DNA from 2 places in the Lentibacillus juripiscarius genome. Region 1 is predicted to be linked to the other one. Evidence: riboswitches for the same ligand, from Rfam matches in the RefSeq annotation. Region 1 holds a riboswitch; the other holds the start of a gene.

Region 1 (3,953 bases):
CCATTGCAGAAACGATTATTGAAGAAGAACAATATGTCGTCTAATTGAAAAAGTTGCAAAATGCCTCGCTTACTTGTGGGGCATTTTTGCTTGTTTATATTGGATTTGGCTGAAGTTGTCACAAATTCGGCTGAAGTTCACAATTAAAATCCCGAAGTTCACAATCAACATCCCGATGTTCACAGGGGAATCTCCGAAATTTCAAAGTTCAGCTCGCCCATCCGCTAGTTTCTTTGCTATAATGAACTTGACCAACAATGAAAAGTAAAGGGGGGAAGCACATGGCATTAACGTTTTATTGGTATCCTAAGTGTGGCACCTGTCAGAAAGCAAAAAAGTGGCTCGATAACCACGACATTGCCTATACGGACGTACATATTGTGGACGCACCACCAACTAAAGAACAGCTGCTTGATTTCATTGCTAAAAGTGGTCTGCCGGCAAAGAAATTTTTCAACACAAGCGGCAAAAAGTACCGTGAACAGAATATTAAAGACAAAATAAAGGATGCAAGTACTGAAGAAATGGCAGAATTGCTTGCTTCGGATGGCATGCTTATCAAACGGCCGATTATCACGGACGGGGAGAAGGTAACAGTTGGTTTCAAAGAAGAGACCTTTAATGAATATTGGCTGGAAAAATAAGATTGAATACTAGAAAAATAGGCATGAACCTAGTATGCTGAAAATGATATTATGTTGATGGAGGGATTTGCATGAACCTGCCGAAAGACCTGCTATACACAGAGGAGCATGAATGGATTAAGAAAGAAGACGGAAAAGTACGCATCGGGATAACTGATTTTGCCCAGGATGAGCTTGGAGATATTGTTTTTGTTGAGCTGCCTGAGGAAGGTGAAGAAATTGAAGCCGATGAGCCATTTGGCAGTGTTGAATCCGTCAAGACGGTTTCTGAGCTGTACGCTCCGATTGCCGGAAAAATAGTCGAAATTAACGAGGAACTGGAAGACAGCCCGGAATTTGTCAATGAATCGCCATATGATAAAGCATGGATGATTGTTGTGGAACCGGCTAATGAAGCGGATCTTGATAACCTATTGTCTGCTGAGCAATATGAAGCAGCGGTTAAAGAAGATTAATTTTCCTCGTGAAAACGTATGACTGGCTTGCCTAAGGTAGTGCAAGTCAGTTTTTTTGTACAATTAAAAATGACGCTGGAAATCATAGGATATGCTTAATTGGACATAAGAATAAGAAATGTTCTCTTTAAGGAGTGCAACGCGAATGACACATAGCAGCGAAAAAGTTATTATAGTGGAAGGATTAACAGATAAGCTGCAAATCAAAAAAGTGCTTACCGATGAGGATACCGAAATTATATGCACACATGGGACACTGGGTGTTGAAAAAATGGATGAACTGCTTGACAAGCACGATTTGGACAACCGGGATGTTTATATACTGGTTGATGAGGATGATTCAGGCAGCAAAATCCGCCGGCAGCTAACCCATGAACTTCCACATGCCCGGCATATCCATATTGAAAGTGAATTTCGGGAGGTGGCGGCTACACCTGTCCACATGCTGGCAGAAGCACTTGTAGGCGCTGAGATTGCAGTTAATCCGATATTTTTGGCTTAGGGTGATTCGATTGCAGCAGATACAAGAAAACGACCTGGAAAAAGATCATTACATTTTATATATTTATACCCCATTTTGTGGCACATGTGCGCTGGCCAGAACCATGCTGGACAAAATTGAGTCTGTTCATCAGGAAAATATTTTCTATGAAATGAATGCGTCACTACATCCTCAATACATGCAGGACTATCAAATTGAAAGTGTACCGTGTTTACTGTTTAAAGACAACGGAGAGATAAAAGAAAAAGTCTATGCATTTCATTCCATACCGAACATCTACAGCTATTTGATGAAATATAAACCAGAATTATTTGCAAATGACGGTTGATTTGTATTGACAGCGTCGGGTGGAACTGCTAATATTTTTATTATTGATTCTAAATTAAATAAGCATACTCTTATCATGAGCGGTGGAGGGGCTGGCCCTATGAAACCGCGGCAACCTCAAATGCATTTTGTTTGAAAGGTGCCAATTCCTGCAAAGTAGCTGCTTTGGCAGATAAGAGAACGAAATGATTGTAGTTGTGTATACGTCTTTCTGTTCTCTTGCAGAAAGGCGTTTTTATTTTAAATTTGAACAGTAAAGGGGGATCTGATCTAGTTGATTTCGATAAAGGGTTTGAGCAAAACATTTACAACAACGAATAACCAGATTAAAGCTGTCGATGATTTAACCCTTGATATAAATGAAGGCGGCATCTTTGGAGTGATTGGGTATAGCGGGGCTGGAAAAAGTACGTTTGTAAGGCTTTTGAACCGTCTGGAAGAACCGACCGGAGGGGAAATCGTCATCGATGAACAGGAGATAACAGCTTTAAATTCCAGTCAGCTTCGAATGACTCGCCAGGATATTGGGATGATTTTCCAGCATTTTAATTTGTTATGGTCACGGACGGTCAAGGAGAATATTGCTTTTCCGCTGGAGATAGCGGGTGTCCCTAAGCGTGAACGTGAGGATCGTGTCCAGGAACTGATTGAGCTCGTCGGACTGGCAGGACGGGAACATGCTTACCCGTCACAGCTGAGTGGCGGGCAAAAGCAGCGTGTCGGAATTGCCAGAGCGCTTGCCAACAGACCGAAAGTGCTCTTGTGTGATGAGGCAACATCCGCACTTGATCCGGAGACGACGAACGCCATTCTGGATCTGCTTGTGGATATTAACGAAAGGCTGGGCTTAACCATCATTTTGATTACGCATGAGATGCATGTCATCAAGAAGATCTGTAAACAGGTTGCTGTTATGGAAAATGGAAAAGTTGTGGAACAGGGTGATGTGCTGGATGTATTTCTGCGGCCTCAGCAGCAAGTCACCAAGAAATTCGTTGAACAAGTTATGGGGTCCAATGAAGAAGATGATGATATAGAAAAACTGTTCAGCGCCAGTAGCACCGGCAGGCTTCTCAGATTACATTTTGTTGGTGAAACGGCGAATCAGCCGCTTATTAGTAAACTGGCAAAGCTGTTCTCCATTGATATCAATATTTTACAGGGGAAAATTACACAAATGCAGCATGACGCATATGGAACTCTGTTCGTACAAATGGATGGCGAACCGGATGAAATGGACCGGGCAGTGCAGTATTTAGCGGATGAAACCTCTGTGGAAGTGGAGGTGATTCGGAATGTGGAATGAATTGTTTCCGAATATTGAATTACAGGAGCTTTGGACAGCGACTTATGAAACATTCTATATGACGATTCTTTCACTTGTCGGTACGTTTGTTTTTGGAATCATGCTGGGGCTGTTCCTTTATCTGACAATGAAAGGCGGTATATGGCAAAGCAAAGTACTGAATCTTTTGGTGGCGTCTGTAGTAAACGTGTTCCGGGCGATTCCGTTCATCATTTTAATCTTGCTGCTTTTCCCATTTACTGATTTTCTAATCGGTACCATTCGCGGTCCGAACGCAGCACTGCCCGCACTGATTATCGGATCGGCACCATTTTATGGAAGACTCGTTGAAATTGCCCTAAAGGAAGTGGACAAAGGGGTTGTGGAAGCAGCGAAAGCGATGGGTGCTAAAACGCGAACGATTATTTTCCGTGTGCTGCTGCCAGAATCAATGCCGGCACTTATTTCAGGTATAACCGTCACGTCAATCAATCTGATTGGATATACAGCGATGGCTGGTGTCATCGGTGCCGGGGGACTTGGTAACTATGCGTACTTCTTCGGATTCCAGCGTCGAGAATTTGATGTTGTCTTCATATGTACTGTTCTTATTGTACTTATTGTGTTCTTGTTCCAATTTATAGGGGACTATGTTTCGAACAAAATAGATAAACGATAAGGGACTTTTCTTATCTTTATAGTTTTTCAACTGTCGCAGTTGTTCACCCGCAGGAGTCTCC
Region 2 (3,953 bases), on a different contig from region 1:
TCGTATTCAGTTTCCTCACCTTTTTGGCGACCATCATCACCCCTATCGGCCCACCGCCAATCATTGCCAGAAACAGCCAAAGGGTGGACAATCCCCAATCATGGGTCCAGCCTGGATACCCAAGAAAAGTAGCAGCACTTAAATAAGTTGCGGCAAAAGATAGACCAAGTACGTACGGTCCCAATCCTCCCCCACCAGTTGCAAAGTCGCTGACACTTCTCGTTTTTCTGGCACTTACAAAACCAAGGACGAACATGACAACTAAAAATATGGCAAACCCAATCCATGTATACAACGTAATTGTACTCAATTCTGACCTCCTCCACGTGTGCAATTTCATTTATCAGTAAAAGAGGGGGCACTCCCCTCTTTAATTCGACTGCAAGCTGCCCAGATTTCTCGCTGGATGATTGCGAGGCAGATGGGTTCGCCCTTTTCCAAACATATTCTCCCTTAGTGTCTTTCCTTCATATTCCGTCCGGTAAATGCCGCGTTTCTGTAGTTCAGGCACAACAAAATCCACAAACTCCCGAAACGTCTCCGGCGAGTAGGTCTGTGCGATATTGAAACCATCGACATCGCTTTCAATAGCCCATTCCTCGATTCGATCTGCAATCTGTTCAGGCGTCCCAATAAACTTCACGGTACCATTCCCAAGCCCATGATTTTTGATGGCCTCCCGCAATGTCCATTTCTTATTCGGATCTTTCGTATACATATCCAGATTTCCCTGAACCGCTTCTGTTTCGATATTTTCAATATACTGATCTGGATCGTATTGAGAAAAATCAATTCCCGTATGTCCGGACAGCAGAGAAGCTGTTCCTTCATAGCTGACATGATTAGTCAAATCTTCATATTTCGTATACGCTTCTTCTTCCGTCGACCCGATAATCGGCAGGATCATCGGAAAAATGAGAACATCCTCCGGGTATCTTCCCTGTTCCTGTGTTCGTTTTCGGATGTCTGCAACATAGGCCTTTAATGCATCCAGTGAATGATTTTTGGTAAAAACAGCTTCAGCATGTTTGGCTGCAAAATTTCGCCCTTTTGGTGAAGCTCCTGCTTGGAACAGAACCGGTGTACGCTGGGGCGAAGGTTCGACCAAATGCGGACCCGGTACATTGAAGAATTCACCTTCATGCTTAATCAGCCGAACCTTTTCAGGGTGTGCAAATGTATCAGTTTCTCTATCATAAACAACAGCATCATCTTTCCAGCTATGTTCCCAAAGTTTATAGACGACTTCCAGAAACTCATCTGCACGATCATAGCGGAGTTCCTTGGGAAGACGGCCGGAAAGTCCGAGATTGACTGCTTCGCTTTCCAAGTAAGATGTCACCACATTCCAAGCGACTCTTCCCTCCGTTAAATGATCGAGCGTTGATAATTGTCGTGCCAGTGCATATGGCTGTGCATAGGTAGCAGAAATCGTTGGCGCAAAGCCTAGATGTTCCGTTACAGCAGCCATAGCAGAAATCGGACTTAGCGGGTCATGAGCTGGGAGTTGGACAGCATGCTGAGCAGCTGCTTCATGGCTATTTCCATATACACTGTACGTTCCAAGTACATCAGCGATAAACATTGCATCAAATTTCCCGCGTTCCAAAATTTTTGCTGTTTCTGTCCAATATGACAAGTGGTTATGATTTACCCCCTGATCCTTTTCATGTTTCCATAATCCCATTGAGTGGGGGGAAGGTGAATTTTGGATAAATCCATTTAAGTGAATTTGTTTTGTCATTGATCAGTACTCCTTTTCTATTGTTTTTAATTGGTGCTTCCCGGTGACTTATGCCTCATCGTAAGCATTTAAAGCATTCACACTATGTGCAATGGCTGATCCCGCTTTTAAAGCCACTGCCACAAAAATAGCTTCAGATATTTCCTTTAAACTTGCTCCCGATTTTTTGGCATTTTTCGTATGCAAATCGATGCAATAAGCACAGCCTGTGGTATGTGCTGATGCCACCGCAATTAATTCTTTTTCTTTTTCAGTCAGCTTACCTGCAGTGATGGACTTCTGATCAAAAGCAGCGAATGCCTTGAATGTATCGCCATTGAGTTGATCAAATTCCTTCAACCTTTTGAAATAGGATGCTTTATATAGCTCCTCATCTCTTTCCCCATCAAATGCATTCAGGGCGTTCACACCGTGGGCGGCTGCCGAACCTGCCTTCAATGCCGTTGCCACGAAAATAGCCTCCGCTACTTCCTCTTTGTCAGCATCATTTTTCTTCGCATTCCCCACATGTAAATCAATACAGTACGGACATCCAGTAATGTGTGCCACTGCAACGGCAATCAATTCCTTCGTTTTTACCGACAAACCCCCCTCGGTCAATGCCTTGTCATTAAATGCAAAAAAGGATTGAAATGCCTCCGGTGCATATTCCTTTAATTCAGTAATCCGGCCAAAATACGATTTTTTATATAAGCTGTCCGTTTTTGTCAATGTAATCTCTCCTATAAATTTTTTTGTAATGAATTAGTAGGTCAGTCATTAAAGTAGGGCATTGCTCTTTTATTCACCTCCCGTGATTAAACATATTTACCCTATATATTTACTTGGTTTTTGGCCGATCTTTATCAAATAATCGGTTCCTACCAATTCATTTAGAACGAAAAAAACCTCTCCCGATGAGGAAGAGGTTTTTTTCATTACACACTTTCTCATCTTTCAAGCGAATGCTTGCTGGAATTAGCACCTTATTACTATCAAGTAATGGTTGCTGCGGGATTATAGGACCAGTTCCTCCCCCGACTCTGGATAAGAATCATTTTATTAAATTTTAAGATTTCTTAGCATCATATCGTACACTGAATTAACTGTCAAGCATAAATTGTTTGTTTTTCAGAAAATGGTTAAATCATATGGCTATTATGCTCTATGTTATCCGAATACGATACAATTTGTTATAATAAAGTATCAAAATACGGAGGGTTTTTTATGGAACAAAACAAGATTTCACTGATGGAAGCGTATATGATTGAAACACTGCGCAGCAATGGTATTTCCGATGACGAATTGCTCACTCAAATTAACAGAAAAGATATCAGCCCATGGAAGGATTTAAGCACCCAATTTGACTTCAGCGAGCTTATTAAACTTAGTGAGCAGGATGAAGAAGCATTTAAATCGATTATTATGGATGGCTATAAGATAAAATTTGTTACCTTTAAAGGCTTGCAGAACCTATTAAAACTTAAGTTCAATATGATCCAAGAGAAAGATTATACTCTTACGGATAAAGGCCTGACAGGTCTGACAATGAACGACGAACAATTAAACATGCTCAGGCAGATGCTGTCCAGCAATTGGTCGATTGATGAAACATCCACTGAAAACAGCGATCACCTAAGCAAGGAACTTAAGGTTGAACTAATCTAATTGTATGCATGTTCAACGTTATAATTTGAGGAATAATGCCATTCAATCCGGTTGTTTTCCGACGCTCTTGCCGAATTCATCCAGGGTATCCGATTCAATAGGGAAAAAGCAAGATACATAATGGTCATTGCTCCCCTTCGTTTCCATCAGAGGGGTATTTTCTTTGCAATAATCCCGTGCAAGCGGGCATCTGGTATGAAAAACGCAGCCCGAGGGCGGATTTGCAGGAGATGGTAATTCTCCATTTAGTACAATTTGCTCACGATTTTTTTCTCTGTCAGGGTCCGGCAAAGGAATTGCTGACAACAGTGCATTGGTGTAAGGATGACGTGCGTTTCTATAAAACGAATCACTATCAGACATCTCCATCATTTCCCCTAAATACATGACCCCTACCTTATCCGCGATATGTTTTATTAACGACAAGTCATGTGCAATGAATACATATGTGATATTTAACTCTTTCTGCAAATCCTCTAGTAAATTAATAACCTGTGCCTGAACGGACACGTCCAGTGCACTCACTGGCTCATCACAAATAATCAATTTCGGCTCTAATGCA

What was found. Region 1 has a riboswitch for S-adenosylmethionine ahead of ACFSUO_RS11055 (methionine ABC transporter ATP-binding protein). Riboswitches for the same ligand answer to the same signal wherever they lie in the genome.
Region 2: another riboswitch for S-adenosylmethionine. It lies ahead of ACFSUO_RS04730 (carboxymuconolactone decarboxylase family protein); the one in region 1 lies ahead of ACFSUO_RS11055 (methionine ABC transporter ATP-binding protein).

The regions. Positions count from the first base shown of each region.
Region 1 covers NZ_JBHUNA010000022.1:58,084-62,036, forward strand. Annotated here, with positions in the region: gene ACFSUO_RS11030 (acyl-CoA dehydrogenase family protein) at 1-44, shown strand, start outside; gene ACFSUO_RS11035 (arsenate reductase family protein) at 282-644, shown strand; gene gcvH (glycine cleavage system protein GcvH) at 716-1,099, shown strand; gene ACFSUO_RS11045 (toprim domain-containing protein) at 1,245-1,601, shown strand; gene ACFSUO_RS11050 (thioredoxin family protein) at 1,603-1,929, shown strand; SAM riboswitch class I at 1,997-2,107, shown strand; gene ACFSUO_RS11055 (methionine ABC transporter ATP-binding protein) at 2,203-3,234, shown strand; gene ACFSUO_RS11060 (methionine ABC transporter permease) at 3,224-3,892, shown strand.
Region 2 covers NZ_JBHUNA010000007.1:138,633-142,585, forward strand. Annotated here, with positions in the region: gene ACFSUO_RS04720 (sodium:solute symporter family protein) at 1-310, opposite strand, end outside; gene ACFSUO_RS04725 (LLM class flavin-dependent oxidoreductase) at 371-1,744, opposite strand; gene ACFSUO_RS04730 (carboxymuconolactone decarboxylase family protein) at 1,793-2,461, opposite strand; SAM riboswitch class I at 2,671-2,777, opposite strand; gene ACFSUO_RS04735 (hypothetical protein) at 2,951-3,391, shown strand; gene ACFSUO_RS04740 (ABC transporter ATP-binding protein) at 3,434-3,953, opposite strand, start outside.